Regions from separate parts of the Rummeliibacillus sp. JY-2-4R genome, predicted to be linked through region 1. Evidence: riboswitches for the same ligand, from Rfam matches in the RefSeq annotation. Region 1 holds a riboswitch; each other region holds the start of a gene.

Region 1 (10,874 bases):
AATGGCAAGTGTACTTTTTACTCTAAAGTAAACTCCCCTAATCGGATTAATTCGAGCATTGCTTGTGCACGACTAGATACGCCCAATTTCTGAATAGTATTAGAAATGTGATTACGGACTGTTTTTTCACTTATACCTAGCTCCTTAGCAATTTCCTTTGTCGTATAATCCTTCATTAATAAAAGAAATATTTCGTGTTCTCTTTTCGTTAATATTGAATGATGAAAACGACTCATTTACGTGCGCCCCTCCAATCCCCTCACACTGTAAAGTATGTTAAGAATAGGATTGCGGTGACGGCATTTGCCCGATGAATTTTCGGGGAGAATGATTATTTAATTATTTCTATTGGTACATGAGCGAGTTGTTCTTCTTTCCATGGTAGTGATTTCCCTGTTTTCGGGTTAACTTGAACTAGATTACCTCTGCCCGTAAAGCAAATTTCATCTTTTTCATTCATCCCTAAATAGTGCATATCAACTGAAGATTTACCAATCGTAGCAATTTTCACAAATACCCTTAATTCTTCTTCAAGATATACAGGCTTCACATAATCACATTGCATATCGGCAACAACAGCCATAGATTGTGCACCTTCACCGAACCAATTTTCCATCAATCCTAAATGCTTCATGTACTCTATCCTTGCTTGTTCAAAATAAATAAAGGGCACGGTGTTATTCATATGACCATTCATATCTGTTTCTGAAAACCGCATTTTAATTGGAACGAAGAAAGTAAATTCTTGCTTCCATTTTTCAAAATTGTCTATATATTTTTTTTGCATCCGCTTTTCCCCCTTGATAATAAAATGAATCATTATTCATTTTATTATAACAGAAATAGATTTTCTATCAAATGGAAGCATCCCATGGAATTCTCAATTTCGAATTCATTTGTTCTATAGCATATTCAAATTCTTATAAAAATGTAAAAACTCCGTACTAAAATAGTACGGAGTTTCAAAATTTCTAGTTTACTAGTCAACCATGTTATCAGAACCAAAGAAGTTCTTGAACATTTGAACTGTAGTAGCACGGTTTAATGCTGCGATAGAAGTTGTCAAAGGAATACCTTTTGGACAAGCAGCTACACAGTTTTGTGCGTTACCACAGCTAGCAAGACCGCCTTCGCCCATAATAGCGTTTAAACGTTCATCTTTGTTCATAGCACCAGTTGGATGTGAGTTGAACAAACGAACTTGTGATAATGGAGCTGGTCCGATGAAATCTGAATGACTGTTTACATTCGGACAAGATTCTAAACATACACCACAAGTCATACATTTAGATAACTCATAAGCCCATTCACGTTTGCGTTCTGGCATACGTGGACCTTCACCTAAATCGTAAGAACCATCGATTGGAACCCATGCTTTAACTTTTTTCAATGAGTCAAACATGCGACTACGATCGATTTGTAAGTCACGGATTACAGGGAATGTGCTCATTGGTTGTAATTTTAATGGTTGTGTCAATTGGTCAACTAACGCTGAACATGATTGACGAGGACGACCATTGATTACCATTGAACATGCACCACAAACTTCTTCTAAACAGTTCATGTCCCATGCAACTGGAGAAGTGTTTTTACCATCAACAGTTACAGGGTTTTGGCGGATTGCCATTAATACAGAGATTACGTTCATATTTGGACGATACGGAACTCTGAATTTTTCCCAATAAGGGTTAGAGTTAGCATCATCTTGACGTTGAATTTCAACGTCAACATATTTTTGCGCTTCGTTTCCCATGATTAGTGAGCTCCTTTCGTATAGTCACGTTTACGAGGTTTGATAAGTGAAATATCAACTTCTTCGTAGCTGATTTTTGGATCAAATGAAGGTGTGAATTCAGCAATTGTAGTTTTAAGGAATTTTTCATCGTTACGTTCTGGGAAGTCAGGTTTAAAGTGAGCTCCACGAGATTCATCACGAAGTAAAGCACCTTTTGTAATAACATTTGCTAAAGCAAGCATGTTTTTCAATTGACGAGTGAATTGAACACCTTGGTTTGACCATTTAGATGTATCGTTAATATTAACATGGTTCCAACGTTCTTTTAATTCTTGTAATTTTACAAGAGTTTCTTCTAATTGATCGTTGTAACGAACAACAGTAACGTTTTTAGTCATAACTTCACCAAGTTCTTTGTGAAGTAAGTATGCATTTTCGTTACCATCTAATTTTAATACTTCTTCCCATTTAGCTTGTTCTTCTTTAACAGCGTTATCGTACATAGATGAAGAAAGATCATCAACGTGTTTATCAAGTCCTTGGATGTAATGTACAGCATTAGGACCTGCTACGCTACCGCCGTAGATAGCTGAAAGTAATGAGTTCGCACCAAGACGGTTACCACCGTGTTGAGAGTAATCACATTCACCTGCAGCAAATAAGCCAGGAATTGTAGTTTGTTGATCGAAGTCAACCCATAGACCACCCATTGAATAGTGAACTGCTGGGAAGATTTTCATTGGTACTTTGTGTGGGTCATCACCAACGAATTTTTGGTAGATTTCGATGATACCACCAAGTTTAACGTCTAGTTCATGTGGATCTTTGTGAGAAAGATCTAGATAAACTACGTTTTCACCATTAATACCAAGTTTTTGGTTAATACATACGTCGAAGATTTCACGTGTTGCAATATCACGTGGAACCAAGTTACCGTATGCAGGATATTTTTCTTCTAAGAAGTACCAAGGTTTACCGTCTTTATATGTCCAAATACGGCCACCTTCACCACGAGCAGATTCTGACATTAAACGTAATTTGTCATCGCCAGGAATTGCTGTTGGGTGAATTTGAATCATTTCACCATTTGCGTATTTTGCGCCTTGTTGGTAAACGATTGATGCTGCAGAACCAGTATTAATCATTGAGTTAGTAGATTTACCGAAGATGATACCAGGACCACCACTAGCCATGATTACAGCGTCAGCACGGAATGCTTTGATTTCGTGAGTTGTTAGGTCTTGTGCTTTAATACCTTTACATACGCCTTCATCATCAAGAATTACGCCTAGGAATTCCCAGCCTTCGTATTTTGTAACTAATCCTTCAACTTCCCATTTACGAACTTGTTCATCAAGTGCATAAAGAAGTTGTTGACCAGTAGTCGCACCAGCAAATGCTGTACGGTGATGTTGTGTTCCACCGAAACGACGGAAATCTAACAAACCTTCTGGTGTACGGTTAAACATAACACCCATACGGTCAAACATATGGATAATAGATGGTGCAGCATCGCACATTGCTTTAACTGGTGGTTGGTTCGCTAAGAAGTCCCCACCATAAACTGTATCATCAAAGTGGATCCATGGAGAATCCCCTTCACCTTTTGTATTTACGGCACCGTTAATTCCGCCTTGCGCACATACAGAGTGTGAGCGTTTTACCGGAACTAATGAGAATAATTCAACCTCTGTGCCCATTTCAGCAGCTTTCATAGTAGACATTAAGCCAGCTAGACCGCCACCAACGACTATCAATTTGCTTTTAGCCATGTTTTTTTCTCACTCCTCGTTCGAATAGTAATCAAGCGCTTACAAGTGGCCTACTGCTTTTCGATTAAACGAAAGCAAATAGAGCCATTACACCGATTACAGATAACACTACAAAGAAAATCATTGTGATGTAAGTTGCAACTTTTTGTGATTTTGGAGATTGTGTAATACCCCAGCTCACTAAGAATGACCAAATACCATTAGCTAAATGGAATGTAGCTGAAATAATACCTAATGCGTAGAATACTACCATGATTGGGTTTGATAGTACATTAGCCATCATATCATAGTCAACTTCTGTTCCAAGTGCTTTTTGGATACGAGTTTGGAAAATATGCCATGCAATAAAGATTACAAGGAATACCCCAGTAATACGTTGTAATAGGAACATCCAGTTGCGGAATGTACCAAAACGTTTGTTATTTGGTTGAGCAGTAAATGCAATGTACAAACCATAAAATGCATGGAACATTAATGGAATGTAAATGATGAACCACTCAAGGAACCATAAGAATGGTAAGTTCCCCATAAAGTTACTTGCTTTGTTGAATGATTCTGCTCCGTGTGTTGCTTGGAAGTTTAATAACAAGTGTTGCGTCACAAACAATCCTACTGGAATAATTCCAAGAAGAGAATGCAGACGACGCAAATAAAACTCTCGATCTTTCGACAAGACTGTTACCCCCCTTAGTACTAGGAAACAAGTGCGTCACCTTTTTGCCATGCTTTTGTAACTCAGCATCTATTGACTGCTTGCTTCATAATGGTACAATATTATGACAAGTTTATTGTACTCTCAACATCCATTAGCGTCAAGGTAACATAAACTATTTATATCAACCCTTTAGTTCTTTGATATTCTCGAAAAGGTACATAAATTTCTCTTTTAAATCTATTACTTCTTTTCAAGACAAAAATTGGACAAAAATTTATGAAAGAAGGATTTCAATGTCTACTCAACAAAAAAATGAATTTACCCAATTTGGCTACGAATTAATACGCGATCATGTACTATCTTCAGTTTTAGGTAAAAACGAAGAAGATATACTATATTGGTGTGGTAAAGAATTAGCGCGTAAATTTCCGCTATACGAATTAGAGGAAGCTGTAGACTTTTTTAAAGAAGCTGGATGGGGAGATTTATCGATTGATAAAGTGTCTGCAAGTGAAGCTTTTTGTACTTTATCTGGTGATCCTGAAATCCTTAAATTTGATCAACGTTGTTTCAAATTAGAAGCAGGCTTTTTAGCTCAACATCAACAAATATGCTGCGGATTCCTCACTGAGTGTTATGAGGAGACAAAACCGAAACTATCCGTTGTGAAATTTCATATAAAATGGGATTTAAAAGATAAAATTGAAGGATAAAGTAAAAGAATTTCAAAGAAGTGTGTAAAACACTTCTTTGAAATCCTTTTTTTATTCATTTTAACAAATCGCTTATTGTTGAGCGATTTTTTCTTGGATTGAGAGGTTAAATTCATCATGCAATGCATTTGCTGCTTTTAGCATATCTTCTTGTGGTACAACCACTGATACTTTAATTTCGCTAGTACTAACCATTTTCACCGGAATTCCTTCGCGATATAAACGGTCAAACATCGAAGCAGCAACCCCAGGATTTGAAACCATACCTGAACCTACAATAGAAACTTTTGCAAGATCACCTTCATGGTCTAAATGGTGATAACCAAGGGTTTTTTGATGCTCAGATAATACATTTAAAGCATCTTGTAAATTTTCTTTTTTCACTGAGAAAGAAACAGAAGGCTCTGTTCCTTCAATAATAGATTGAACAATAATATCAACATTAATATGATTTTTGGCTAATGTTGTAAATATATTGGCTAATGAGCCAGTATAAGCTTTTTCATAATAAACAGTTAATCGAATAATATCTGATTCAAACGCAACCCCACGAACCACTAAATCTTTTTCCACAGAAACTTCCTCCTTCAAAATGGTGCCTTCTACTTCCTCATAGCTAGAACGTACTGACATTTTGATATTATGATTTTTAGCAACCTCTACTGATCTTGGGTGCAAAACACCTGCTCCAAGATTAGCTAGTTCTAGCATTTCGTCATATGACATTTCTTGTAGCTTTCTCGCACCTTTTACATATCTAGGATCACTCGTATACACACCATCAACATCGGTATAAATATCACATCGCTCTGCATCAAGTGCGCTTGCTAAAGCTACAGCTGTTGTATCAGAACCGCCACGTCCCAGTGTAGTAATATTGCCTTCATCATCAATCCCTTGGAATCCAGCTACTACTGCAACTTTCCCAGCTTTTAGAGCTTCTTTTAAAGCATTTGGCGCTATATTCTCAATGCGCGCATTGCTAGGCACATGTTCTGTAACGATTCCTGCTTGCCAACCAGTGAATGATTGAGCCGCAATTCCTAACTTATGCAAAGCCATCGTTAACAATGATATAGTTACTTGTTCACCTGTTGTTAGTAAGACATCCATTTCTCTTTTTGAAGGTGTTTCAGAAATTTCGTGGGCCATTTCAACAAGTTGATCTGTTGTTTTACCCATTGCAGATACAACAACAACAATTTGATAGCCATTTTGTATTTCATGTAAAATGCGCTGTGCGACATTCATGATTTTTTTTGTTGTCGCGACGGATGTACCGCCAAATTTAACCACTAAAGTATTCATCAAAACGCTCCCCTACATAGTTATATGTGGGCGATTTTCACAATGATTTCTAAAGAAAAAAGAGCAGCTTATCACAAATGTGATTAGGCTGCTCTTTGCATGCACGTTCTATAGAACATTCATGTGAGATAGCCCTCCAGAACCGGAATCGATTCTGACAATTCTACATTTCTTCAATGTAGAACCAGCAGCAAGGTGGAATTAGCAAACTTGCAACTTCGGCGGCCTCCCCTTTCGCCGACCTTCTAAGGATCTATTCATCCTCCAGTCGGATACTCTTGAAATCCGCGCCTCTATCATCACTAAATCAGTGATTTTTAATTGGTGTTATTAAGATACCATACGAATGACTATCTATCAATCATTTTCCCGAAAAAAAGTCAATTATTGTATGAGATAGAGTTTTTGGTACACCTGCTTCTTGCAGCTCTTCAAAAGTTGCTTCTTTAATTTTCTTAATAGAACCAAAATATTTCAATAATTGCTGTTTCCTTTTTGGGCCAACTCCTGGAATCTCATCTAAAACAGAAGTTATGGCGTTTTTCTCATGTAATTGTCTATGGAATGTTATGGCAAATCTGTGCACTTCATCTTGTACTCGTTGTAATAGATAAAATGCTTCACTTGTGCGTTTCAATGGAATGATTTCAGGAGGATTGCCATATAAAAGTTGCGAGGTTTGATGCTTATCATCTTTAGCCAAACCTGCGATTGGAATGTCGAGTCCTAATTCATCTTCTAAAATTTCTCGCGCAACCTCCATTTGTCCTTTTCCTCCATCCGTCACGAGTAAATCCGGTAAAGGTAGGCCTTCTTTTAACACTCTAGTATAACGTCTTCGGATAACTTCGCGCATCGCACCATAATCGTCATGGGCTTCCGCATGTTGGATTTTAAATTTGCGATAATCTTTTTTACTTGGTTTTCCATCTATAAAAACAACCATAGCTGAAACAGTATCTGCTCCAAATATATGGGAATTATCAAATGCTTCAATACGAATAGGTGTTGCAATATTCATAGCTTGTCCAAGCGCTTCACATGCACCAATTGTTCGTTGTTCCTGTCTTTCAATCAATTGGAATTTCTCTAATATTGCTACCTGAGCATTTTTTGAAGCCAAATCTAATAATTCCTTTTTTTGTCCTCTTAATGGTTTTATTACTTTAATATCTAATACTTGTTGAAGCACTTCATCGTCAATTTCCTGAGGAATAAGGATTTCTTTTGGTTTTATATGTTCAGTTTTTTCATAGAATTGCCCGACATACGTCAAAAACTCTTCATCAGGCTCACCATAAGATGGAAATAGTGATACATCTCGCTCGATTAATTTTCCTTGTCTGACAAAAAATACTTGAACACACATCCACCCTTTGTCTACTGCATAGCCGAAAACATCTCGATTGGTAAAATCATTCGTTGTGATTTTCTGTTTTTCCATTACTGCTTCAATATGTGCAATTTGATCTCTGTATTCTTTAGCACGTTCGAAATCAAGTTGTTCAGATGCCTCTATCATTTTCTTTTGTAATTCATCCTTGACAGTAGTATGTCCACCATTTAGAAAACTAGTGATTTCTTGTACCATTTTCGTATACGTTTCTTTTTCAATTTCTTTCACACATGGTGCTAGGCATTGTCCAAGATGGTAATACAAACAAACTCTATTTGGCAATGTCTGACATTTACGCAATGGATACAGTCGATCTAAAAGTTTCTTTGTTTCATTGGCTGCGTATGCATTTGGATAAGGTCCAAAATATTTACCTTTGTCCTTTTTGACTTTTCTAACGGTAAGTAATCTCGGGTATTTTTCATTGGTAATTTTAATATATGGATAGGTCTTATCGTCTTTCAGCATGATATTATATTTTGGATCATGTAATTTGATCAAATTTAACTCTAGTAAAAAGGCTTCTTTGTTTGATGAAGTGATAATATATTCAAAATCTTCTATTTCACTTACTAGACGTTGAGTTTTACCATTATGTGTTCCTGTAAAATAAGAGCGTACTCTATTTTTTAATACTTTCGCTTTTCCTACATAAATTACCGTACCTTGACGATCTTTCATTAAATAACATCCGGGTTGATCGGGTAAAATTGCTAATTTTTGTTTAATTAATTCATTCATCAAATCACCTCATAAAAGGGCTTGTCCAGATTATGGAAATATAAACTATAGAGCACAGAGTATGAGCCTCTTCTACTGCTTAGGAGTCTGAGTAAACATTTTCATTCAAATTTGGTGTTAATTTGAAGTACTTATCTCCATCTAAGATTTCTAGTCAAAATATAAATAATAAATATTTTATATTGATACATTATTCAATCGTAATAGACACTTGCTAGATACTAATCCTATAAGAGACTCCACTCAGAAACTTCGGTCTACTATTTATATAATAATTTAAAACAAAATTGCTCTTCTTCATATAAATGAGGAAGAGCAATTTTACTAATTATTACTTCTTTAATTAAATTTTACTTATTGGACAACCTCTTAGTATATCAATCCAAAGACTTAGGCGTGTTTTTGGATGAATTCAGCTAATGCTTCTTTTGGTTGGAAACCTACAGTTTTGTCAACTTGTTGGCCATCTTTGAACAATAATAATGTTGGGATTGACATAATACCGAATTGGCTAGCTGTTTCTTGGTTTTGGTCAACATCAACTTTTACGATGTTCACTTTACCTTCTAATTCTTGATCTAATTCTTCAAGGACTGGAGCGATCATTTTACATGGTCCGCACCAAGTTGCCCAGAAATCTACTAATACTAAACCGTTTGCAATATCATTTGAAAATGTTGCATCTGTTGAATGTACAATTGACATAATTTAATTTCCTCCTTAAAACTCTATGTATCGGTAGTGTAGCATAAAAAGAATGTCGAGCGCGACTGTTCTGCTCACCACTCCATTATTTTAACATAATATAACGCTTCTAATGAAAAAAAGAAACTCTGCATATCACTTAATAATTGCAGAGTTTCTTATGTTTTAAGAATTAACCGCTACTTTTTTGAATTCTTCAATTAGCAAAGGTACAACTTCGAATAAGTCACCTACGATACCATAATCTGCCACTTTGAAAATATTCGCTTCTGGATCTTTGTTGATAGCAACAATGATTTTAGAGTTCGACATCCCCGCTAAGTGTTGGATTGCTCCAGAAATTCCACAAGCGATATATAAATCTGGTGTTACAACTTTACCAGTTTGTCCAATTTGCAATGAATAATCGCAATAATCTGCATCACAAGCTCCACGAGATGCACCAACAGCTCCACCCAAAAGTTTTGCTAGTTCTTTTAATGGTTCAAATCCTTCTGCACTTTTAACACCACGACCACCAGATACGATGACTTTCGCTTCTGATAAATCAACACCCTCAGCAGCTTTACGAACAACTTCTTTGATTACAGTGCGTAGATTCGTAATTTCAACTGATTGGCTTGAAACTTCACCTGAACGAGAATCATCTTTTTCAAGAGGTGCAATATTATTTGGACGAATTGTGATAAATACTAGACCTTCTTTAATCTTCACTTTTTCAAATGCTTTACCAGAATAAATTGGGCGAATAAATAATGCATCATCCCCATCACCTTCAATTGCTGTAACATCAGAGATTAATCCACTTTGCAATTTACTAGCAATTTTTGGTGATAAATCTTTTCCCAAAGCTGTATGACCGAACACGATACCATCTGGATTTTCTCCCTCAACAACTGCCATAAATGCTTGGCTAAAGCCGTCAGAAGTGTATTGTTTCAGATGTGGATGTTCTACAGTTACAATACGGTCTGCTCCATATTGAATGAGTTCTTTACCATACTCTTCAACAGCATCTCCAATTAGAACGCCAACTACTTCACCACCAGAAGCAATTGTTTTTGCAGCTGCAACCGCTTCAAATGATACATTTCTTAAAGAACCCTCACGTACTTCACCTAATACTAATACTTTTTTTGTCATGTGATTTCCTCCTTAAGCATTTGTAAATCAGCTTTATATAACTTTTGCTTCTGAATGTAGTAATTGAACAAGTTCTTTTACTTGGTCTTGTAATTCTCCTTGTAGCACTCGTCCAGCAGCTTTTTGAGCAGGTAAGAAAATTTCAACTGTTTCTGTTTTTGCTTCTACATCATCTTCATCAATATCTAAATCATCTAATTCTAATTCTTCTAATGGTTTTTTCTTCGCTTTCATAATTCCAGGTAATGATGGGTAACGTGGTTCATTTAACCCTTGTTGTGCTGTTACTAAAAGTGGTAGTGAAGTTTCAAGTACTTCTGAATCCCCTTCAACGTCGCGCACAATTTTAGCAAGAGTCCCCTCAATATCTAGTTTTGTAATAGTAGTTACATAGTTAATACCCAATAATTCTGCTAATCTAGGTCCAACTTGTCCAGAGCCACCATCAATGGCAACATTCCCACCTAAGATTAAGTCTGCATCTTTGTCTTTTAAGTACTCGGCTAAAATATATGAGACAGAGAATTGATCTAATTCTTCAACATCATCTTCTGGATTAATCAGTACAGCTTTATCTGCACCCATTGCTAAAGCTGTGCGAAGTTGTTTTTCAGCATCTTCTCCGCCAATTGTTATAACTGTCACTTCGCCACCTTGAGCATCGCGAACTTGGATTGCTTCTTCAATTGCATATTCGTCATAAGGG
Region 2 (10,874 bases), 630 kb from region 1:
GTGGCGATCTTAGGCTATCTTCATTGTTCCGAGCCGCCTCCGCTTTTAAATGCAAAAAGGCCTTAATCTTCATTTTTGAAGATTAGGACCTAAATTGCGTTTAAGTATTAGAATTGCTTATGTGCCGGAACTTATTTTAAGTTACCAGGTACAGATTTCATGATTCTTCCAGTTTTTTGTTTTTTCACTGGAGTAGTTGCAGGGCGTAAAACGCGCATTCATCTCACCCCCTTTCAATTCCAGATCAAGAGGCTATTTACTTTCCTTCTACGCTAGTGAATAACGATGGCTAAAAATAAGTCTCTTATTCTTTTTATAAATCTTATTGAACAGTTTGTAAACTATTCTTCCAAACAAGTTTTAAAACTTTTTTAATATTTTTCTTTTCAGATGGACAAGGTCTTTCACCTGATACAACACGATACCATGGACAGTGGTTTCCTTGGCAAGCTGGACGGTAGAAGCATGATTGGCAGACTGAGTCTGTTTCTTCCCCAGACATTACCCAAGAAGCGATTTTATCATAATCGAGATCCATAGTTCCATCTGCATTAATATGGCCTACTTTGTTCACTTCTTCATCTAAAACCGTTGTACATTTATAAAGTTGGCCATTTGAGCCAATGACCATTGCATTTGGTTTCGCAGCATAGCAAACAGATGCTGTTGGCATTAAGGCACCCGTTACCATATTACTCATGCTAAGGCCTTTATCCATTGCAGTTTCAGTGAATTCCCAGATTTTTTTGTTGGCTGTGATATGAGTACATGTAGGGATTTCATCATTGTGTTCCCCACCCCATCTACCAACAGGACGGAAGAATAGACCAAAACGTTTATCTTCAGCAAAATAGTCTTTTAGGAACTCAATTAGGTCGCCTGTTTCTTCTAAGTTGTCTTCATCGAAGTTAACGCGAATTGTCATATCAAATTCGCCTTCCACGTCACGAAGAGATTTTAGGTTTTCAACAATTCTTTCAAATGTACCTTGACCGCCAGCCATGTGACGACGACTATCATGAACTGCTTGAACGCCATCAATTGTAACCATATATTGACGAACTTCCCAAGATAATAACTTTTCAAAAACCTCTCTTGTTAGGAAGAAACCATTTGTAACGATATCCGCTGAATAATCTATTTTGTTTGCTTTTGCCTCTTCCATAAATGTATTAGACAATTCTTCTATAATGCCTAATTCAAGTAATGGTTCGCCACCAAACCAACTAATATGCAAATTATTTAAAGAAGTAGCGCGTTCTTTTACTAACGCTTTTATTCCATTTTTCGTATCATCTGTCATTTTCCCACGAGCAAATGTTTCGTAACAATAAGTACAACGGAAATTACATTGTTCAGTTGTCATTAAAATCAGATGTAACATATCTGTACGATGCATGGATTGATGCAAGTAATCTGCTCTTTTTTTCTCATCAACAGTATCTGGGACGATAAATCCGTTATCAAATAATGAATTTCGTACTTCACTATCTAATCCTTCCATTCCCATTCTTTTTAAAGACGCCATTACTTCTGGCTTTTCGTCTTCTGAATAAGTAACGATTGCTCCTGAATAACTATTGTACATAATCACGCCATTATCATCTGTTTGGGATAAAGCATTGAATTTTGATGGAACATAATTTGTGCTTGCCATAAGTGCCTAAAACCTCCTTTAAGTTCATTTCTATTCTTTGAAACTCATTTCTATTCGCAACATCAATCATGTTACTTCTATATAATTACTAATAGAGTAATTGTAAACAAATTTAATTGACCAATCGTTGTATGTAATAAAAATGAATAATTTATGTAGAAACGTCTCCTAATAAAACTAGGAGCAATTTATGATACCATATCATAAAAATATTACGCAAGAAACGGGAATTCATGAAAATAAGCCCAGTTCTTTAAGTTTTCATAAATATATATGCAACCTCTAAACGAAAAATGATATTTTAAGAGACTTTACTTATACAAAAAATTTTATAAACTAAAAAGTTAATCCTAAACTTTAAAATTACTTAAAATCTTTTCTAAATCTTTTGCTAAATCATTTAAAACAAGAGCTTCATTCGTAACATTATCCATAGAAGCTTGTTGTTCCTCTGTGACAGCTGAAATATGTTGCATGGTTCCAGCGAACTTCTCTGAAATCGAGGATACTTCCTCCATACGATTAACCATATTTTTTGTTTTAATACTAACATCATTCACAATTGTCGCTACGTCATCTGTTTCATTTGTAGCTCCTCTTACGGCTGTTACGATATCTCCAAATGAATGTTCAGTTTGATTTACCATAATAATCCCTTCTTTTAATACCTTTAGCCCTTGGTTCATTGATAGTGTAACTTCATCTGTTTCTGTTCTAATCTTATCTGTTATTTCTTTTATTTGCATAACTGCTTGTTCCGAGCGGTCTGACAAATTTCTAACTTCTTTTGCAACAACTGCAAATCCTTTACCATGTTCACCTGCGCGAGCCGCTTCAATTGCCGCATTTATGGATAAGAGATTAGTTTGCGTGGCTATTTCGCTAATTAGATTAAGTATTTGATCGATATCCTTTGATTTTAATTGTAATGACTCAAGCATTTCAGCAGTATTTTCTACAGTTTTTTCTACTAGAGATATCTGTTCAACTGTATTATTCACTAATTGATTTCCTGAGTCAGCTATTTGGTATGAACTATTGATGGAATTTTGGACACCTTGGATGTATTGGTCTGCCTGTTTCATACCATCTGAAATTTCAAAAGCTTGTCTAGAAGCAGTTGTAGCTGATTCTACTTGAACTTCTGTTCCACCGGCCACTTCTTCCAGTGCGGCTGATATTTGTTCTATCGCAAATCTTGATTCTGAGGATGTTACTCTTAATCGATCAGATGATTGAGTTACTTGTTTTGCACTCGTTTCTAAATGAGTCATTAACGATTGCAGACGGTTTACCATTTCATTAAAACCAATTGATAATGAATAGATTTCTTGACTTGATTGACCAATTTCTATTCTAGTTTGCAAATCACCTTTAGAAACTTTATCCATCAATTTTTTTAAAGAAAGAACCGGTTTAGTTACTTTACGAATCATTACGAAACCTATGAACACAGCAACTAGGACCGTAACTAAAGTAATCGTAAATAATAGATTCCGATAATCATATACAGGTTGTAAATAGTCTTGATCGTTTAATGCAATAACATAAATTGATTCATCAAGCTCAAGTTGATTAGACAACACATATGTAACGCCGTTATCATGTATAATGCCATTCTTTTGTTTATGCATTTTTTTGATGAATGTAGCAGACAACTTCGGAATATCACTCTTAAATTCGTTAAATGGTTCAGCCTTTCCTTCCTTTGTTATTTTAAATTGCATGGGAATAACTTCTGACGACTTAAAGCTATTTTTATTTTGGGTTAACGCATATGAAAATTTTTTATCAAATTGTTCTTTAGTAACTGTAGATTTTAACATGGTAATCTTTTGATTGATCACTTCTGCAGAAGAAAGCATTTGATGCTCTACAGATTGAATAATCACCTGCTTGTTTTTGTCGTAACTGACAAATGCAATAATACTTGAGGATAGAATGATAAGTAAAATAATTGGAGCCATCAACATTGTTCGAAAACTTAATCGTAATTTTGACATTGATTGTTTTCCCTCATTTAATAGTCAATTTATTTTTATATGAAATATCTCAATTTAATAATATGTATAATATAAAATTAACAAAAAGGATTTAAATCTAAAATTAGACTACTTTACATCCGAAGAAATCTAGCAATCGAATGTAAAGCAGTCTAATAAACTATGCATTTTCATGTTATTTAATTTTTTAAATTAATTTGCTGGTTTGCTTTTTACTTTTTTACGTTTTCCACCTGAAGAACCTTTAAAGTGTCTATCTAAGATTTTTGCAAATAAACGTGCTGCAATATTAAATATGAATACCATAATGATTAATATAGCTGCTGATTTAGTAGCAATTTCACGTGCATCCGGAACAATACCTTCAGAATTCAATTTCCAAATGTGAACCGCAAGAGTTTCAGCAGGTCTAAAGATATTAAATGGATTTACAGGACTATTAATGTCTGCATTCATATTAAGTGTAGGTGTTGTTAAGCCTGCAGTATAAATAAGCGCTGCTGCTTCACCAAATATACGACCAGCTGTTAAAATAACACCTGTTATAATTTCTTGAAATGCCGATGGAATCGACACTCTTACAATTGTTTGCCACTTTGTAGCACCTAATCCAAGGCTAGCTTCCTTCACGCTTGATGGAACAGAAGTAATAGCCATCTCACAAATTCTGGTTAAGTTTGGAAGATTCAATATTGTGAGGACTAATGCACCACCGATTAATGTATATCCCCAATGTGCCAATGTAACAAAGACTAGTAAACCAAAAAGACCCACAACAATGGATGGAAGTGATGCCATCGTTTCAATACAAAGACGAACAAAGTTAAGGAATTTCCCTTTTTTAGCGTATTCAGCTAAATATATTCCAGCGCCTAGTCCTAGTGGGAAAGATACGATTAAGGCAATGATTAGTAAATAGAAAGAGTTGAATAATTGAGGTCCAATACCTCCACCAGCTGTAATGTTACTTGGGCGTCCAAATAGGAAATCAGGATTCCAGAATCCCCAACCCATTGTGATAATCTTTTCAGCTATAAACACTAATAGCGCTATGACTAAAATAGCTATTGCATAAAATATAACTGTCCAAAAATTATTTACTATTCTTGCTTGATTGTTATTGTTGAATTTATTGTCCATGCTGAATACCTCTCTTACCAATCATTCTAATAATTAAGATAAACAAGAATGAAATAATTAATAAGATCATTGCCAAGCTCCATAAAGCATCATTCCATGCAGTACCATTTAGGGTATTAGACATATCCATAGTCAGTATACCTGTTAAAGTAGAAGTTGGACTGTACAAGCTGTCCGGTAATTTGACTGTATTACCAATAACCATTTGAACTGCTAATGCTTCACCAAATGCTCTAGCAAGTCCTAAAACTATTGCTGTTAGGATGCCATTTTTTGCGGCTGGAATGATAATACTTCTAATTGCTTGCCAACGAGTTGAGCCTAATCCATAAGAAGCTTCTAAAAACTCAAATGGGACTCCTTTAATGGCATCATCAGAAATACTAGCAATCGTAGGAAGAATCATAATACTTAGCACGATAATCCCTGCTAACAAACTAAATCCTACTCCGCCCATTTGATTACGTAATAATGGAACGAGGATGGTAACTCCCAAAAATCCATATACAACTGAAGGTATACCTAAAAATAATTCTAAAACGGGTTTTACAAAAGTAGAACCAAACTTCGGAGATATATAGTTATTAAATATAGCAATCCCTATTGCAATTGGGGTACTAATAATCGTAGCTCCAATTGATACTAAAGTAGAACCTACAATAAAAATCAATGCACCGTACGATTTCTTCTCAGGATCATTTGGACTCCAGTTTGTGGATGTAATCATATCCCAAAATGAAATATTACCATTAAAGAATGATTGAAGTCCCTTACCACAAATGAATACGATGATTGAGAGAGTTGCGACAACAATTAGAAGCCCACAAATTGTTGCGATGGTTTTGCCGAGTTGTTCACTTACAAAATAATTTCTTGATTTTTGCCCCTTCACCTTATTACCACCTTACAAATGGAAAAGACTGGACAGTAGCCAGCCTCTTCTTTTTTGTTCAATATTATGTTGCCTGACGGAAATTATTTTAAATCAGACATTGGGATATAACCCATTTTCTTAACTGTATCAGAGAATTCATCACCAGTTACGAAGTCGATAAATCCTTTAACTGCTTCTTTAGGTTCACCATTTGTAATCATATATTCATATGCCCAGAATGGATATTTTTTTGCTGCAACGTTTTCGTTAGTTGCTTCTACATCATTAATTTTTAGCGCTTTTAAAGCATTTGCTTTTTCGCCTACTAGATAAGACATTGCAAGATAGCTAATAGCACCAGGAGTAGAGTTAACAGATTGTTCTACAGCACCATTTGAATCTTGAGCTGTTCCAAGACTATCGTCGATTTTAGCGTTTTTCATGAAGATTGATTCGAATGTTGCACGTGTACCTGAAGATGCTGGACGGTTGATAATGTTGATTTTTTCATCGTTACCGCCAACTTCTTTCCAGTTTTTAATTTTACCAGAGAAGATGTCTTGAATTTGTGCTTCAGTTAAAGAATCAACTTTAACATCTTTATTTACTACCATAGCAAAAGCAATACCTGCTACTTTGTTATCAACAAGTTTACCTGCCTTAGATTTGTCTTCTAATTTATCAGCTGAAGGAACATCAGAGTTACCAATATCAACTGCACCAGAAGCTACTTGGTTTACACCAGTACCACTACCGCCACCTTGTACAGTTACTGTTAGATTAGGGTTTGTACCTTGAATTGCATTTGCAGCTTCTTCTGCTAGAGGTTGTAGAGCAGTTGAACCAGCTGCTGTAACTGAACCAGATAATTCTGTAGTTGCTGGTTTTTCAGCTGTTTTATCTGTACCGCTTGTTTTTGTATTATCACTGCTAGTTTGAGCATTGCCACATCCAGCTAAAGCACCTGCTATTACTAAACCTGCCATTGACATTTTTAAACCTGAAAACTTCACTTTCTTTTCCTCCCTTTATCGAGTCCGTTCTGTTTATCTTGCCTCTTACAAATCCCATATTAAAGGTGAAATGTTATCCCACTGTGTATTTAATATTAATTTAAAGTAAATCTATTTTTGGTATATTTACATTGCGTTTACATTAACCAATACAGAGGGTATATTTCATTACATAATATTCCCAATTATTTATTACCTTTTTATCCAATTCCTCCCGTCTCTAATTTTTTCACCTTGTTAGAAGTATGGATAGATTAGCATTTATCATACGAGTCAAATATTACCTACTTTAAAATAGTAATTAACTTGTCTTGTTTGAATGGTTTGTTTCAAACAATAAGCACATAATAAACTTGTGGGTTTTTAGTTTTTCTCATTTTCATATTTCGATACACAATAGGCAATTAACCGTTCAATTAAAAACGGTTAGTTGCCTATAAAAATTCTAATATAAACGATTCAAAATACGCTCTTGTCCAAAAAATACATGAGAAAAACTAGTCCTTTTTTAGAGCTACACATCAAAAATATCACTACTTTTCAACATTATTTGTTTTGCCGTCATCATTGCGGGTATATGTAAAACGAAGTGATAAAAAACTCTAAAAAACGGAGGTAATTATTTATGAGTAAAAAAGTTTTAGGTGTTTATGATACGAGAGTGGAGGTTATTCGTGCGATTCATGACTATGAACAAAAGGGATATTCGTTAGACCAACTTTCAATTGCGACGAATACAAAGGACTTCCCTTCCCCTGCCGCTATCGAAAATGAAACAGGCGTAACTTCTGAAGATTTTGGCGGTGCAGATGTGGATGAGGATAAAGGATTCTTCGAAAGTCTTCTTTCCGTTTTCCGTGGTGATTTTGATGTAGACGGAAGAACTTATTACGAATATTTACTAGGACTTGGTTTGGGTGATGCAGAAGCACGTAATTATGCAGAAGAAATCGATGACGGGAAAATTTTACTTCTTACCGATAATGTAGCAGCTAGTTTATCCAACCCAACTGATCCATTATACGAAAGGTCACCACTTAATTCTTATGGAACAGATGAAGAACACTCACTGAAACTTCGTGAAGAACAACTGAATGTAGAAAAAGAACCTGTTCAAACCGGCGAGGTCGAAGTTCATAAGGAAGTGGTTGAAGAACAAAAAACAATTAATATTCCTGTTACACATGAAGAAGTGTATGTGGAAAGACGCAAAGTAGATGATGAGGTAGCAGCTACATTAAACACAGCAGATCCTACTACACCAATAGATTCAATAGATGGTGATGAATCTATCCGTATACCAATAGTGGAAGAAAAAGTTGAAGTAACGAAAAAACCAGTGATAAACGAAGAATTAGTTATTGGAAAGAATAAGATAGAAAAGACCGAACAAGTTACCGATCAATTAAAACGTGAAGAAGCAAGAATTGAAACAAACGGTGATGCAATTATTCATGAAGACAGCGCACGTACTGATCAAGACAAATTCTAATAATACTATTAAATGGTGAATATCTTTAGGACATATCTTAGTATTATTTTCTATATTATAAGTGTTGCAATCACATGAAAATACTGGTATGATTTAACCAACTAAATATTCACTTATTTCAATATTCTTTTGAAGTAAGGATAGAGGAGCATATATCATTAGTACACAATGCAAGAATGATGAGATTCGATGACCATTGTGAAAAGGGATATTTGCCGAAGTGGAAAGAAACTCATTCATCTTGAAGCTGGTTCTGTTATTGAATAAATACAGAACTGTCATGTAGGAAACTATATGGAGGGCTATCTTACGCACAGAAATAATTTTGTTTTATTGTTTCTACTGCAACAACGTAGCCACGTTGTTGCTTTTTTGCGTTATCTTACTAATTGCCCTTCTCCCTCTAGTTTATTTTACAAATAATAATAAAGGGTGTGGAGAAGTAATGAATTTTGGACAAATATTAACTGCGATGGTAACTCCATTTGATCAAAATGGCGACATTGATTTTCAAGCCACTAGAGAACTAATTAATTACTTAATAGATAATGGTACTGAAGGTTTAGTAGTAGCCGGTACAACTGGTGAATCACCTACTCTCACTTCAGACGAAAAAGTAGAATTGTTTAAATTTGTTGTAGAAGTTGTAAATAGACGAGTTCCAGTCATTGCTGGTACTGGATCAAATAATACAAGAGCTTCAATCGAGTTAACAAAACAAGCAGAAAATACAGGTGTCGATGGCATCATGCTCGTCGTTCCATATTATAATAAACCTTCCCAAGAAGGATTGTATCAACACTTTAAAACAATTGCTGAAAGCACAAAACTTCCTATTTTACTTTACAATATCCCTGGTCGTAGTGTTATCAATATGTCAGTCGATACAGTCGTTCGTCTTGCGCAAATTCAAAATATCGTTGCCATCAAAGATGCAGCTGGTAATCTAGATGCAATGGCTGAAACCATTAGCCAAACACCTGCAGAATTTAGTGTTTACACTGGCGAAGACAGTTTAACATTACCTGCAATCGCTATTGGTGCTACTGGGGTAATCTCTGTTGCATCTCATATCATTGGAAATGAAATGCAAGAAATGATTACAAAATTCAAAAGCGGTAAAACACAAGAAGCAGCTGCAGATCACCGTAGACTTCTTCCGGTTTTCAATGGTCTATTTGCAGCACCAAACCCAGCACCTGTCAAAGCTGCATTAAATCTTAATGGAGTTGTTGTTGGCGGAACTCGCTTACCGATTATTCCTTTAAATGATGAAGAAACAAGTCAATTAAAAGAAGTTTTGCAAGCAGTGAATGAAAAAGCGGCAACTGTATAATAGATAAATAGCAAAAACCCTGTGCATCCACTTAGCACGGGGTTTTATTTTTACTTTTTTACTAGTAAGCTTTCTGATTATGAGAACAAAAGAGCAAGGCATAAATATCCTCTTTTTATAGATTGCATCACATTATCTGCCTAACTGAATACAATGATTGAGGAAGCCTAAAAAAAGGAATGATTAAATGAATTATCACTACTATGCAAGTTCATGTCCTTATTGTGCTAATCAAGCAATGTATAGCACAGGTAATATGAATAATATGTATGGAATGCCTGTCCAGCCTTACTCTCCTTCTCCTTACAGTCCAAATTTTTCGGGACAATTAACACCATACGATATGGGATATGCACCTGGAATGGATTTTCCACAGCAACAAAATAATCCTCCAATTGTCTTGAAGGATTATGGGCCAAATCCGTTTGTCGTAAACATTGAGCAAGCGACAAAACAAAACAATAATTATCGCACCGCTTTATGGACGGGTGATCATTTACAACTCACCTTAATGAGCATTGGTGTAGGAGATGACATTGGTTTGGAGGTTCACCCTCACCTCGATCAATTCATACGTATTGAAGAGGGGCAAGGAATCGTGAAAATGGGTAATAGCAAAGAAAATTTAAATTTCCAAAGAAACGTTGCGGATAATTATGCGTTCATCATCCCTGCTGGAACATGGCACAATTTAATCAATACAGGTGATAGACCGATCAAATTGTACTCAATCTATGCTCCAGTTCAGCATCCACATGGGACAGTTCAACAAACGAAACCTGTGGAAAATCATTGAAGAGAAGATTCTTTTTGCCACAATTTAAGTCAAATACTTTCCAATGATTTTGTTGAATTGCCTATTAAAAATCATAAATACAAGCTTTTGTGTAAGACTGGACCCTTACTTATATAAGTGAATTAGAAATAATAAAAAAGATAAGAACTCCAATTCAGAGTCTTATCTTTTTTTGTTCGGTAAACATTTTAACCTATAAAGTCCCTTCTGTCTCCGCTTCCCATCGGTCAATTTCCTCTTTTACAATAGGTGCGACTTCCGTTCCTAATAATTCAATTGCCATAAGTACATCTTCATGTGGCATGGATCCAACTGGTACATGGAGCATGAAACGAGTGATTCCAAGGTTTTTACGAAGGAAGATGATTTTATCTGCGACAGTTTTCGGATCCCCCACATACAAAGCACCTTCTAAACTGCACGCTTGTTCAAAGGTTTGTCGAGTGTATGGTCCCCAGCCTCTTTCTCTCCCCAATACATTCATTGCTTGTGCAGTGGATGGATAAAATTTTTCTTTTGCAAGTTCTGTAGTTTCAGCAATAAATCCATGGGAATGGGAAGCA
Region 3 (10,874 bases), 1.3 Mb from region 1:
TAAAGAATTTTAGTGGTATTGAACTTCTTTTAATACATCGATTGTGTTAATATCGATGCCCATTGCGTTTGCAACGCCTTCACCATATTTAGGATCTGCTTTGTAGCAGTGGATAATATGACGTTCTTTGATGAAATCTTCTACGCCTTCCATATTACGAGCTGTATTTTCAAATAAACGTTGTTGTTCATCTGGGCTCATGATGTTGAATAATTTACCTGGTTGTTCAAAGTAATTATCATCATCTTCGCGGAAGTCGTAGATATCTGCTGGACCTGCTTCTTCGCTTGGGTTTTTGAATTCTGGTTGTTCTTGCCATTCACCGTAGCTGTTTGGCTCATAGTGTAAAGTGCTGCCTAAGTTGCCATCTGTACGCATTGCACCATCGCGGTGGAAGTTGTGAACTGGGCATTTTGGAGCGTTTACTGGAATTAAGCTGTGATTTACACCTAAACGATAACGTGCAGCGTCAGCATATGCAAATAGACGTGCTTGTAACATACGGTCTGGTGAGAAGCTAATGCCAGGAACTACGTTTGAAGGTGCGAATGCAGCTTGTTCTACTTCTGCAAAGTAGTTCGCTGGGTTGCGATTTAATTCGAATTCACCCACTTCAATTAGTGGATAATCCTTTTTGTACCAAACCTTTGTTAAGTCAAATGGATTATCAGGATGATTTTTTGCTTGTTCATCTGTCATGACTTGGATGTACATTGTCCATTTAGGGAACTCCCCACGTTCGATTGCTTCATATAGGTCGCGTTGTGAGGATTCACGGTCCTTTGCGATCACTTCTGCAGACTCTTCATCTGTTAGATTTTGAATTCCTTGTTGTGTTTTGAAGTGGAATTTTACATATACACGTTCGTTTTCTGCATTGATCATTGAATAGGTGTGAGAACCAAAACCATGCATATGGCGGTAATCCGTTGGGATACCGCGATCGCCCATTACATAAGTAATTTGATGTAATGCTTCAGGAAGGTTTGTCCAGAAGTCCCAGTTGTTATTTGCTGAACGCATATTCGTACGTGGATCGCGTTTTACGGCATGGTTTAAATCAGGGAAGTGCATTGCATCACGGAAGAAGAAAACAGGCGTGTTGTTACCAACTAAGTCCCAGTTACCTTGTTCTGTGTAGAATTTCAATGCAAAACCACGGATATCACGTTCAGCATCAGCTGCACCGCGTTCGCCTGCTACTGTTGAGAAACGAGCGAACATATCTGTTTTCTTACCAACTTTCGAGAAGATAGCTGCTTTTGTATATTTTGTAATATCGTGAGTAACTGTAAATGTTCCGAAAGCACCTGAACCTTTAGCGTGCATACGACGTTCTGGAATAACTTCACGGTTAAAGTTTGCTAATTTTTCAATCAACCAAACGTCTTGTAATAGTACCGGACCACGCTTACCTGCAGTCATAGAGTTTGTATTACTTACAACAGGAGCACCAGCGGCAGTAGTTAACTTTTTGTTGTGACTATTTGTCATGAAATGATTCCTCCTAATAAGTTAATAATTTCTTAGAATTACCTCTTTGAACATAACTATAACAGACCGATAATTAAATGTAAATTATAATAATTCTATTTTAGTAATTTTTACTTTAAAGTATATGATATAAAATATCCGACTGTTAAAGTACTATATAAGTTGATATATGCGCTCATAAGACACAAAATAGAAACAATTGAATTTCAAGTATTATGTTATTTATAGTGTTATTTATAATATGAGAAGCTGATGAGAATAAGAAATGAATTTATTCAATCAATCTTCTCATTAATTTAAAAATAAAGTAATTAATTGCATATTATAATAATTATAATTATCAATTTAACTATAAAATAGGCCTTAATTGAAAATAGTGTTAAAGGTATTGGAAGTCATGAATCTTTGAAAGCGTGAATTTACATATTTATGAAATAATAATAAATTGATGAAAAGAGAAATTGGTTAGTGATTAAACTTTCATACTCCCTAAACAGTTTGTGAGCTAACTATAAAAGGAGAGTAGCAAGCAGATGAATTGTCCAGCTTGAAGTCTCTCTAAAACAGTATAAAATCTAATTGTTGATTGTTCAGTCGATTGTAGCAACAAGTGCATTCGTACCGTTTACCATTACCATATTTATGTTTGTATCCAGTATTTTATCTCCAATTGATATTAGAAAATGGGAATTTAATTTAAATTCTCTCGATAAAGATAAAAAAATGACGATGTATCATTATAAAGTCGAAATGAAACACCTCTTTTTGTATTCAACAGAGAACGATAAGTAACTAGATGAACTGGATATTAGTAAAAGCTCATCTCAGGAACTTCTATTCATTTTGAGAATTCTGAAACGTAAATCAGTATCTAATCTACATATTTTTTAGTTAAAATATTTCATTTATGATAGAGGTATTGAAGTTTTTAAGTAGGAGGTTTCTGATAAGAAAATGCCAATGTTAAATAAGGCAATTGATTTTATAAAGATGTATTATGCTGAGAAGAGTTTGCCAAAAGAGCAGTTGGAACAGCGGCTTAAAGAAGTGGAACAACAAATTTCAGAGCATGGGAGTTATTCTCATACGACAAATGAGCTAGAATTTGGTGCAAAAGTAGCTTGGCGAAATAGTAATAAGTGTATTGGGCGCTTATTTTGGCAAACGTTACAAGTAAAGGATCAACGAGAAATAGTAGATGAAGAAGCCATTTATGAAAAACTTTTAGAACATATTGAGTTTGCTACAAATAAAGGGAAAATACGGCCGACTATTTCCATCTTTGAACCAGAAAAGGTTCGTATTTGGAACCATCAGTTAATTCGTTATGCTGGTTATGAGCAAGAAGATGGATCTGTAATTGGAGATACTGATTCCATTGTTTTTACAAAGAAGTGTATTGAATTAGGTTGGCAAGGAAAAGGTGGACAGTTTGATGTATTGCCACTTGTTATACAGATTGGGGATAGAGAACCTCGTATCTTTGAAATTCCAAAAAGTTATATAAAAGAAGTGTCTTTACGTCACCCTGAATTTGAGTGGTTCGAAAGTTTACAGTTGAAATGGTATGCTGTGCCTATGATTTCTTCTATGAAGCTTGAGGTAGGGGGGATCGTCTATGCAGCTGCTCCTTTTAACGGATGGTATATGGGCACTGAAATCGGTGCTCGTAACTTGGCAGATGAATCTCGCTACAATCAATTACCGATTATTGCAGAGAAAATGGGATTAAATACGTCTTCGAACTCAAGTCTATGGAAAGACCGTGCGTTAGTGGAGCTCAATGTTGCAGTACTTCATTCTTTTAAGGAAGACGGTGTAAGTATTGTGGACCATCATACTGCTGCGCAACAATTTAAACGATTTGAAGCAAATGAAGAATCTGCAAATCGTGATGTTACGGGCAATTGGACATGGCTGATTCCACCCTTGTCACCTGCTACAACGTATATCTTCCACAAACCATTTGATAATACGAAAAAGTCTCCATCATATTCTTATCAGAAAAGTCCTTATTGAAATATTTGAGGGTTGCCCTGGCGTAAATAATCTAAAAATTAAATGAAAAGGGAGCAAACGTATTGTTGCTCCTTTTTGTCTTCTATTTCTCAGGTGTTACAAAGCGGTCTTTTGCTGATATCCAGGCAGCTATAAATAACCCTATTACGACAATAGCGTAAAGCATATTTGCCACATGAAAGCTGCTCCATAAATCATGAACGTATCCATAAAGTACGGGACCTATTGCAGCAAGTAGATAGCCAATGGATTGTGCAGTCCCACTAAGTTCTGCAGCTTCTATTGCATTTCGGGAACGGAGTGAAAAGAACATCATTACAAGACCGAATGATGCACCACCTGCAAGGCCAATTAGAACCATCCAAATAATCGTTAGAGACGTCCAGTTCAGCAATATTCCTGTAAAGCCAATTACATAAAATATAGTAAACAATGCTACTAAAGGACGTTGGTCTGTCCTACGCCCAGCGAGTATTGGAATCAGGAATGTCATAGGTAATTGTGAAAATTGCAAAATAGAGAACATCCAGCCCGCTTGACTTGCGCTCATACCTTGGGATTCTAACATTGCTGGAATCCAAGCAGCTGTTGTATAGAAGATAAATGATTGTAAACCCATGGCTACAGTGATAGCCCAAGTTAAAGGATACTTCCATATAGGTTTTCTTCCATTTTGTTTTTTTTCTTTTTCCTTTAATTCCGCTTGCTTCCTAACATGAGGTAACCATACGGCGATGGCGATTATGGTTAAAACAACCCAACACCCAAGAGCGCCTTTCCATCCTAAAGAAGTACTAGCTATTGGATAACTAACGCCTGCTGCAACACTTGCTGTAACGTTCATAGAAAGTGTGAAGATGGACGTTAATAGTCCTACTTGAAAAGGGAATTTTAGCTTGATTAGCGCAGGTAGCAATACATTACCAAAGGCAATTGCAATCCCGATTAATCCAGTTCCAATTAATAGGGAGAAAGTATTTCCAAGTGAGCGACTGAGAATCCCTATCGCTAAAATAATCATGGCACCAAGCAGTGTTTTTTCGAACCCAAAACGACTAGCCAATTTAGGGGCAAATGGGGATACAATCGCAAATGCTAGTAATGGGATTGTCGTGATGAACCCTGCTAATACATTTGAAATATCCAAACCTTCTTTTATGTAGGAAATAATAGGACCAACAGAAGTGAGTGGAGAACGTAGTGTAGAAGCAATGAAAATAATACCAAGAACAAGAAGCCAAGTACTTCGATTCCATGGTATTTTTTTGCTATTTCGAGTTGATTGTTGTGAAGCCAAGCTACATAACCTCCTCGTAAAACAGATTCTTTTAGCAACAGTATCATTAATAGAGAGTAAATTTCAATATTTAGTAAAAAATTAGAAAGCTAAGGTATTATAAAACTTAAATTGTATCTTTAAATCTATCAATTTACATCTTGTTAATAGAGCTTCTCTGTACTATAATGGGGAGCGTAATAAAAATTATATATTGCATGCCTCATCCAATAGATGGGGTAGAGGTCGCGATCTTCATAAGTATAATCGACGAGATGAAAAAGCATTATTGACTCGATTAAAAAGGGAATATCGCCGAAGTATTGTTAAGCTTTTTATTGGCAATGCTGGGGCTGTTATCGAAAGGGACAGAACTGTCACGCAAAAAATGCGTGTTGAGCTATCTTTATCAAGGTTGATGGGGAATTTAGATACCATCCACAAATATTTTGCGGTGGTTTTTTTATTTTCCTTTACCCGCCTCATCAGCAATGAAAATCGGAAAGAGGAGAATTATGAGTACAAAAAATACAGGCGATAGCGTTCAGCAGAGCTTAAATAGAGGATTAAAAAGTCGCCATGTTACGATGATTTCACTCGGTGGAACCATTGGTACAGGATTGCTACTTGCGAGTGGTAACTCAGTTGCTACTGCAGGACCAGGTGGCGCGATAGTAGCTTATGGTTTAATTGGGATAATGGTATTTTTCCTAATGACTAGTCTTGGAGAAATGGCTGCTTATATGCCAGTTTCAGGTTCATTTAGTACGTATGCATCAAAATTTATCGATCCAGCATTAGGCTTTGCATTGGGTTGGAACTATTGGTATAACTGGGCAATTACTATCGCAGCAGAAATTTCAGCTGTATCTATTGTGATGAAATATTGGTTCCCTGATAGTCCTTCCTATATATGGAGCGCATCATTTTTAATTCTTATTTTTGTTTTAAACTACTTATCTGTTAATAGTTTTGGCGAAAGTGAATATTGGTTTGCTTTTATCAAGGTAGCTACGGTTATCATCTTTATTATTGTAAGTTTCTTAATGATCTTTGGTATCCTTGGTGGACATGCACCGGTTGGGTTTACGAACTTCTTTAAGGGAGATGCACCTTTCCATGGTGGATTCTTTGCGACATTTGGTATTTTCTTAGCTGCAGGTTTCTCATTCCAAGGAACTGAATTACTTGGTGTTACTGCAGGCGAAACAAAGAACCCAAGCAAAACAATTCCAAAAGCAGTGAAACAAGTTTTCTGGCGTATTTTGCTATTCTATATTTTAGCGATTTTGGCAATTGGTTTGTTAATTCCATATACAGATCCACGTCTTGCGAATAGTGATGATGTAACTGTAAGTCCATTTACATTAGTATTTGAAAATGCAGGGATTGCCATTGCTGCATCTATTATGAATGCAGTCATTTTAACAGCAATTCTTTCTGCTGGTAATTCAGGTTTATATGCATCATCACGTACGCTTTGGGAATTAGCGATGGAAGGTCATGCACCTAAAATATTTAGAAAGCTAAACAAACGAGGAGTTCCAGTGGCGGCACTTGTTGCCACAGTGCTTGTAGCATGTCTATCATTTTTAGCATCCTTATTTGGTTCAGGTACAGTCTATACATGGTTATTAAATGCTTCAGGTATGTGTGGATTCATCGCATGGCTTGGAATTGCGGCTAGTCATTATCGATTCCGCAAAGCGTTTATAGCACAAGGTCATGATTTATCTGAGTTACCATATCGATCTAGGTTCTTCCCGTTTGGTCCAATTTTTGCATTTGTCTTATGTGCAGTTGTTGTATTAGGTCAAAATTATACAGCATTCACAGGTGGACATATTGATTGGTACGGAATATTAGTATCGTATATTGGCTTACCAATTTTCCTAATCCTTTGGTTCGCCTATAAATTGAAAAACAAAACAAAGATAGTAAAGTTAGAAGAAGCAGATTTGACATCAAATCGTCCAATTAAAGACTAATCAAAAGGCTAATCTCTTGTAGGGTAAAATACCTATATTGGATTAGCCTTTTTATCATGATTATTTTTAATTGAAATGAAAAATACGATAAAAATACATCAGAACGTTCGTAGATTAGCCTAATTTAAGCCGCTAAAACTGTAAATATTCGGTTTTTCGGAGATTTCTGAATTATTTTATATTTTGTGTTTTGTTGAAAAATAATACTTTCATGCTATAATTGTGACATTCTTAATATTACAACAAAATATCATTCACTCATATAATAGCGAGAATATGGCTCGCAAGTTTCTACCAGCTCACCGTAAATGAACTGACTATGAGAAGCAATATAGATTGGAAATAGACTATTCTATTTACCAATCCCATCGACTAAACTCGAAGGACTTGCTCCACTCATAGATGACTGGATGCAAAGTACTTCGAGTTTTTTTATTTAAAAGCGGAACACGCCCGTTAAGCCCCGACAATCGTTGGAGGGCCCGAATCGAAAGCGTACTTTCAGCTTTCGACCGAGGGAACGAAACGACTCGAGGGGCTGGCGTGTGGAGCTGGATAAGGTAAAAGCGGAGGTGGCTCGTTCAGCTGCGACAGTTGCTTGCGGGCTCGAATCGAAAGCATCTTCTCAGCTTTCCACCGTAGCTGGGTAATAGTAAAAACACAACACGCCAATAACTCTAAGTATATGAAATCAAGAAGGGAGTTCCTAAGTTTGAAAGCACTTCAGGACAAAATCATTAATGAAGGTAAAGTTTTATCAGGAGATGTATTAAAAGTAGATTCATTCTTGAATCACCAAATCGATCCACAACTTATGCAAGCGATTGGACAAGAGTTTGCAGAACTATATAAAGATGCTGGTTTAACAAAGATTTTAACAATTGAATCATCAGGAATTGCACCAGCAGTAATGGCGGGACTTATTTTAGGAATTCCTGTTGTCTTTGCTCGTAAAAGTAAATCTGTAACGTTAACTGATAACTTCTATACTACAGAAGTTTATTCATTCACAAAGAAAATAACTAGTACTCTTACAGTTTCAAAAGATTATGTAAAAGAAGATGATGTCATTCTAATCATCGATGATTTCTTAGCAAACGGTGAAGCAGCAAAAGGATTACTTGATATCGTAAAACAAGCAGGTGCTACTACTAGTGGTATTGGTATTGTCATCGAAAAAGGCTTCCAACCTGGAGGTAAGTTACTACGTGAACAAGGATATCGAGTTGATTCATTAGCAATCGTTTCTTCGTTAGAAAGTGGAAAAGTACAATTTGCTTAGGAGGCAACTAAACAATGAATAAGGCAAAACTGGCAACACTTGGTATTCAGCATTTGTTAGCAATGTATGCAGGAGCTATTTTAGTACCATTAATCATTGGTGGAGCGCTTAAATTTGATTCTACGCAGTTAACTTATTTAGTATCCATTGATATTATGATGTGTGGTATTGCTACATTATTACAAGTGGTTCGCGGTAAAGTTTTTGGAATCGGATTACCATTAGTTTTAGGATGTACATTTACAGCTGTAACACCGATTATTGGAATCGGTACTAAGTTTGGTCTAGGAGCTATTTATGGTGCGGTAATCGCATCAGGGTTAATCGTTGTTCTTATTTCAGGTGTTTTCGGTAAGTTAGTAAAATTCTTCCCGCCAATTGTGACAGGTTGCGTTGTTACAATTATCGGGATTACATTAATTCCAGTCGCTATTAATAATGCCGGTGGTGGTCAAGGAGCGCCGAATTTTGGCTCTGCCTCTAACATTTCACTGGCCTTTGGTACACTCATAGCAATTATTTTGTTATATCGTTTTACAAAAGGATTTGTACGTTCAATCTCTATTTTAATCGGTCTAGTACTTGGTACCGTTGCAGCAACGTTCATGGGTATGGTTGATTTTACACCAGTTAGTAATGCTGCATGGGGCCAATTGGTTACACCATTTTATTTTGCAAAACCAGAATTTCACTTTGTTCCAATTATGACAATGACATTAGTTGCAATTGTATCGCTTGTTGAATCTACTGGTTCTTACTTTGCCTTAAGTAACATGACTAAAACACCTATCAATGATAAAGCACTTGCTCGCGGCTATCGTTCAGAAGGTTTAGCCTCAATCATTGGTGGTATTTTCAACTCATTCCCTTATACAGCTTTTTCTCAAAATGTGGGTTTAATGCAAATGACCGGTGTAAAAAATCGCGCTGTAATTTTTATCACTGGGATTTTACTTGTGGCTCTAGGATTCTTACCTAAAATTGCTGCATTAACAACAATTATTCCGACAGCCGTACTTGGTGGAGCTATGATCGCGATGTTTGGTATGGTAATTTCTCAAGGGATTAAAATGCTAGGTACTGCTATCCAAGGTTCTGAAGGCAATGCAATGATTATCGCTTGTTCCATTGGTATGGGGCTTGGTGTGACAGTTGTTCCTGATATTTTCAAAGTATTGCCAGAAACTGTTCGTATCTTAACAAGTAATGGTATTGTAGCGGGAAGTATTACAGCAATCGTATTAAATATCGTATTTAATATGATTCCTTGGAGACGCGATGTGCAAGTCCAAGCAGAACCTGCACAAGTGAAGGATAAAGCAAAAGAAGCTACTCCTAATTTCACTGAAAAACATGCTTAACCGTTGAAACGTTAAAACGAGGTCTCATCCAATAAGGATGAGACCTTTTATATTTTATAGGTAATAGATAAAACATGCGTTTAGCGGATTCTATATTCTAATTCGACTAATCATGAATTAGAATAATAAATTAATTTTTAAGGAATAAAGTAGTTCAGAAACCACATAGATACTAAAATCTAAAAGATTTATAAAAAGATCCACCAAAATTAAATTTTGACTTTTTAAAAAATTAATTATATAAATATTCTATCAACATCAACTCCCTTAGTAATTTGACATTTACATATGGGGAGAAATGAATAAAGGGGGAATTATTGTGGAGTTGAAAAATCAAACTATAAATGGAAGCAAGCTAAATTATGCAGAATACCCAGGAAGCAAGGGGACGATTATTGCTATTCACGGATTAACAGGGAATAACAAGCAAATGCACTATTATGCAGAATTGCTTAAAGGCGAATATCGCTTTATCTCAGTAGATTTAAAAGGAAGAGGAAATAGCGCAGAGGCTCCAGAAAATACTGGCATCCAGCAACATGCCTCTGATATTAATCAGTTAATTGATGAATTACATATACAAAATCCAATTATTATGGGTTATTCTATGGGCGCTTTTATAGGCGCTACTGTAGCAAGCAAGCGGGATGATGTACAGGCGCTTATTTTACTAGATGGGGCTGCAACATGTACTGAACACCAAAGAAATATAGTCCAACCTTCGTTAGGACGATTAAGTAAACAGTATTCTTCTATCGAAAGCTACTTAGAAGAAATCCGTACAATTTATGGTAATCTAGGTGTCACTTGGACTGACCATCTTGAAGATGTCGGAGAATATGAAATCCACCAAGTAGGAGATCATTGGAAAAGTAAATCTGATGAAAAAAAGATAACCCAAGATTTTAATAGCTTCTATGAATTTGTGCCAAAAAATATACTTTCAAAAGTAGACTGTCCAGTGCTACTTGTCCATGCAAAAGGTCAAATAGGTCAAATGCCACCTCTATTTTATGCTGAGGCATATGAGGATACTAAGAAATATACTAAACATATTGAAACGTTTACATCTGAATGCAATCATTACACGCTTGTTTTTGAAGAACGCCCTGAAATCAATACCGTCATTACAGATTTTTTATTGAATATTCCAAAAAAGGACTGGACGCTAATCTGATTTTATGTAATATTTAAAGTATTAAATTAATATTAATGCCTATTCGATAGCCATAAAAAAATTACCTTTTTTTATGTAAACTATTGAACTTGTTGGCTACACCCTTCCTTTTATGTACTTTTAAATATAAGGAATGGTGTAGCTTTTTATTATTTTTAAGGGGGAAATCGAATGATTACTAGTACTGGTTTGGAATATTTCAAAAATATTTATGATGTTGTGCCTCAATGGGTTCAAAAAATGTATGACTATAATCCAGCAATATTGGATCATTATA

What was found. Region 1 has a riboswitch for lysine ahead of ACWV26_RS14120 (aspartate kinase). Riboswitches for the same ligand answer to the same signal wherever they lie in the genome.
Region 2: it holds a riboswitch for lysine, as region 1 does, so the genes downstream of both, dapA (4-hydroxy-tetrahydrodipicolinate synthase) here and ACWV26_RS14120 (aspartate kinase) in region 1, are expected to answer to the same signal.
Region 3: it holds a riboswitch for lysine, as region 1 does, so the genes downstream of both, ACWV26_RS00790 (amino acid permease) here and ACWV26_RS14120 (aspartate kinase) in region 1, are expected to answer to the same signal.

What each region holds. Positions count from the first base shown of each region.
Region 1 covers NZ_CM132623.1:2,875,283-2,886,156, forward strand. The annotation lists gene ACWV26_RS14090 (helix-turn-helix domain-containing protein) at 18-236, opposite strand; gene ACWV26_RS14095 (acyl-CoA thioesterase) at 332-787, opposite strand; gene sdhB (succinate dehydrogenase iron-sulfur subunit) at 980-1,753, opposite strand; gene sdhA (succinate dehydrogenase flavoprotein subunit) at 1,756-3,507, opposite strand; gene ACWV26_RS14110 (succinate dehydrogenase cytochrome b558 subunit) at 3,572-4,180, opposite strand; gene ACWV26_RS14115 (DUF2507 domain-containing protein) at 4,456-4,875, shown strand; gene ACWV26_RS14120 (aspartate kinase) at 4,948-6,183, opposite strand; lysine riboswitch at 6,305-6,487, opposite strand; gene uvrC (excinuclease ABC subunit UvrC) at 6,545-8,320, opposite strand; gene trxA (thioredoxin) at 8,711-9,025, opposite strand; gene ACWV26_RS14135 (electron transfer flavoprotein subunit alpha/FixB family protein) at 9,191-10,168, opposite strand; gene ACWV26_RS14140 (electron transfer flavoprotein subunit beta/FixA family protein) at 10,202-10,874, opposite strand, start outside.
Region 2 covers NZ_CM132623.1:3,504,186-3,515,059, forward strand. The annotation lists gene ACWV26_RS17210 (radical SAM protein) at 323-1,657, opposite strand; gene ACWV26_RS17215 (methyl-accepting chemotaxis protein) at 2,008-3,660, opposite strand; gene pstA (phosphate ABC transporter permease PstA) at 3,853-4,800, opposite strand; gene pstC (phosphate ABC transporter permease subunit PstC) at 4,790-5,692, opposite strand; gene ACWV26_RS17230 (phosphate ABC transporter substrate-binding protein PstS family protein) at 5,776-6,666, opposite strand; gene ACWV26_RS17235 (YsnF/AvaK domain-containing protein) at 7,313-8,179, shown strand; lysine riboswitch at 8,313-8,492, shown strand; gene dapA (4-hydroxy-tetrahydrodipicolinate synthase) at 8,625-9,515, shown strand; gene ACWV26_RS17245 (cupin domain-containing protein) at 9,703-10,311, shown strand; gene ACWV26_RS17250 (LLM class flavin-dependent oxidoreductase) at 10,505-10,874, opposite strand, start outside.
Region 3 covers NZ_CM132623.1:159,710-170,583, forward strand. The annotation lists gene ACWV26_RS00775 (catalase) at 10-1,494, opposite strand; gene ACWV26_RS00780 (nitric oxide synthase oxygenase) at 2,449-3,513, shown strand; gene ACWV26_RS00785 (CynX/NimT family MFS transporter) at 3,596-4,810, opposite strand; lysine riboswitch at 5,022-5,200, shown strand; gene ACWV26_RS00790 (amino acid permease) at 5,305-6,777, shown strand; purine riboswitch at 7,016-7,117, shown strand; gene ACWV26_RS00795 (xanthine phosphoribosyltransferase) at 7,463-8,059, shown strand; gene ACWV26_RS00800 (nucleobase:cation symporter-2 family protein) at 8,074-9,420, shown strand; gene ACWV26_RS00805 (alpha/beta fold hydrolase) at 9,740-10,597, shown strand; gene ACWV26_RS00810 (carboxymuconolactone decarboxylase family protein) at 10,769-10,874, shown strand, end outside.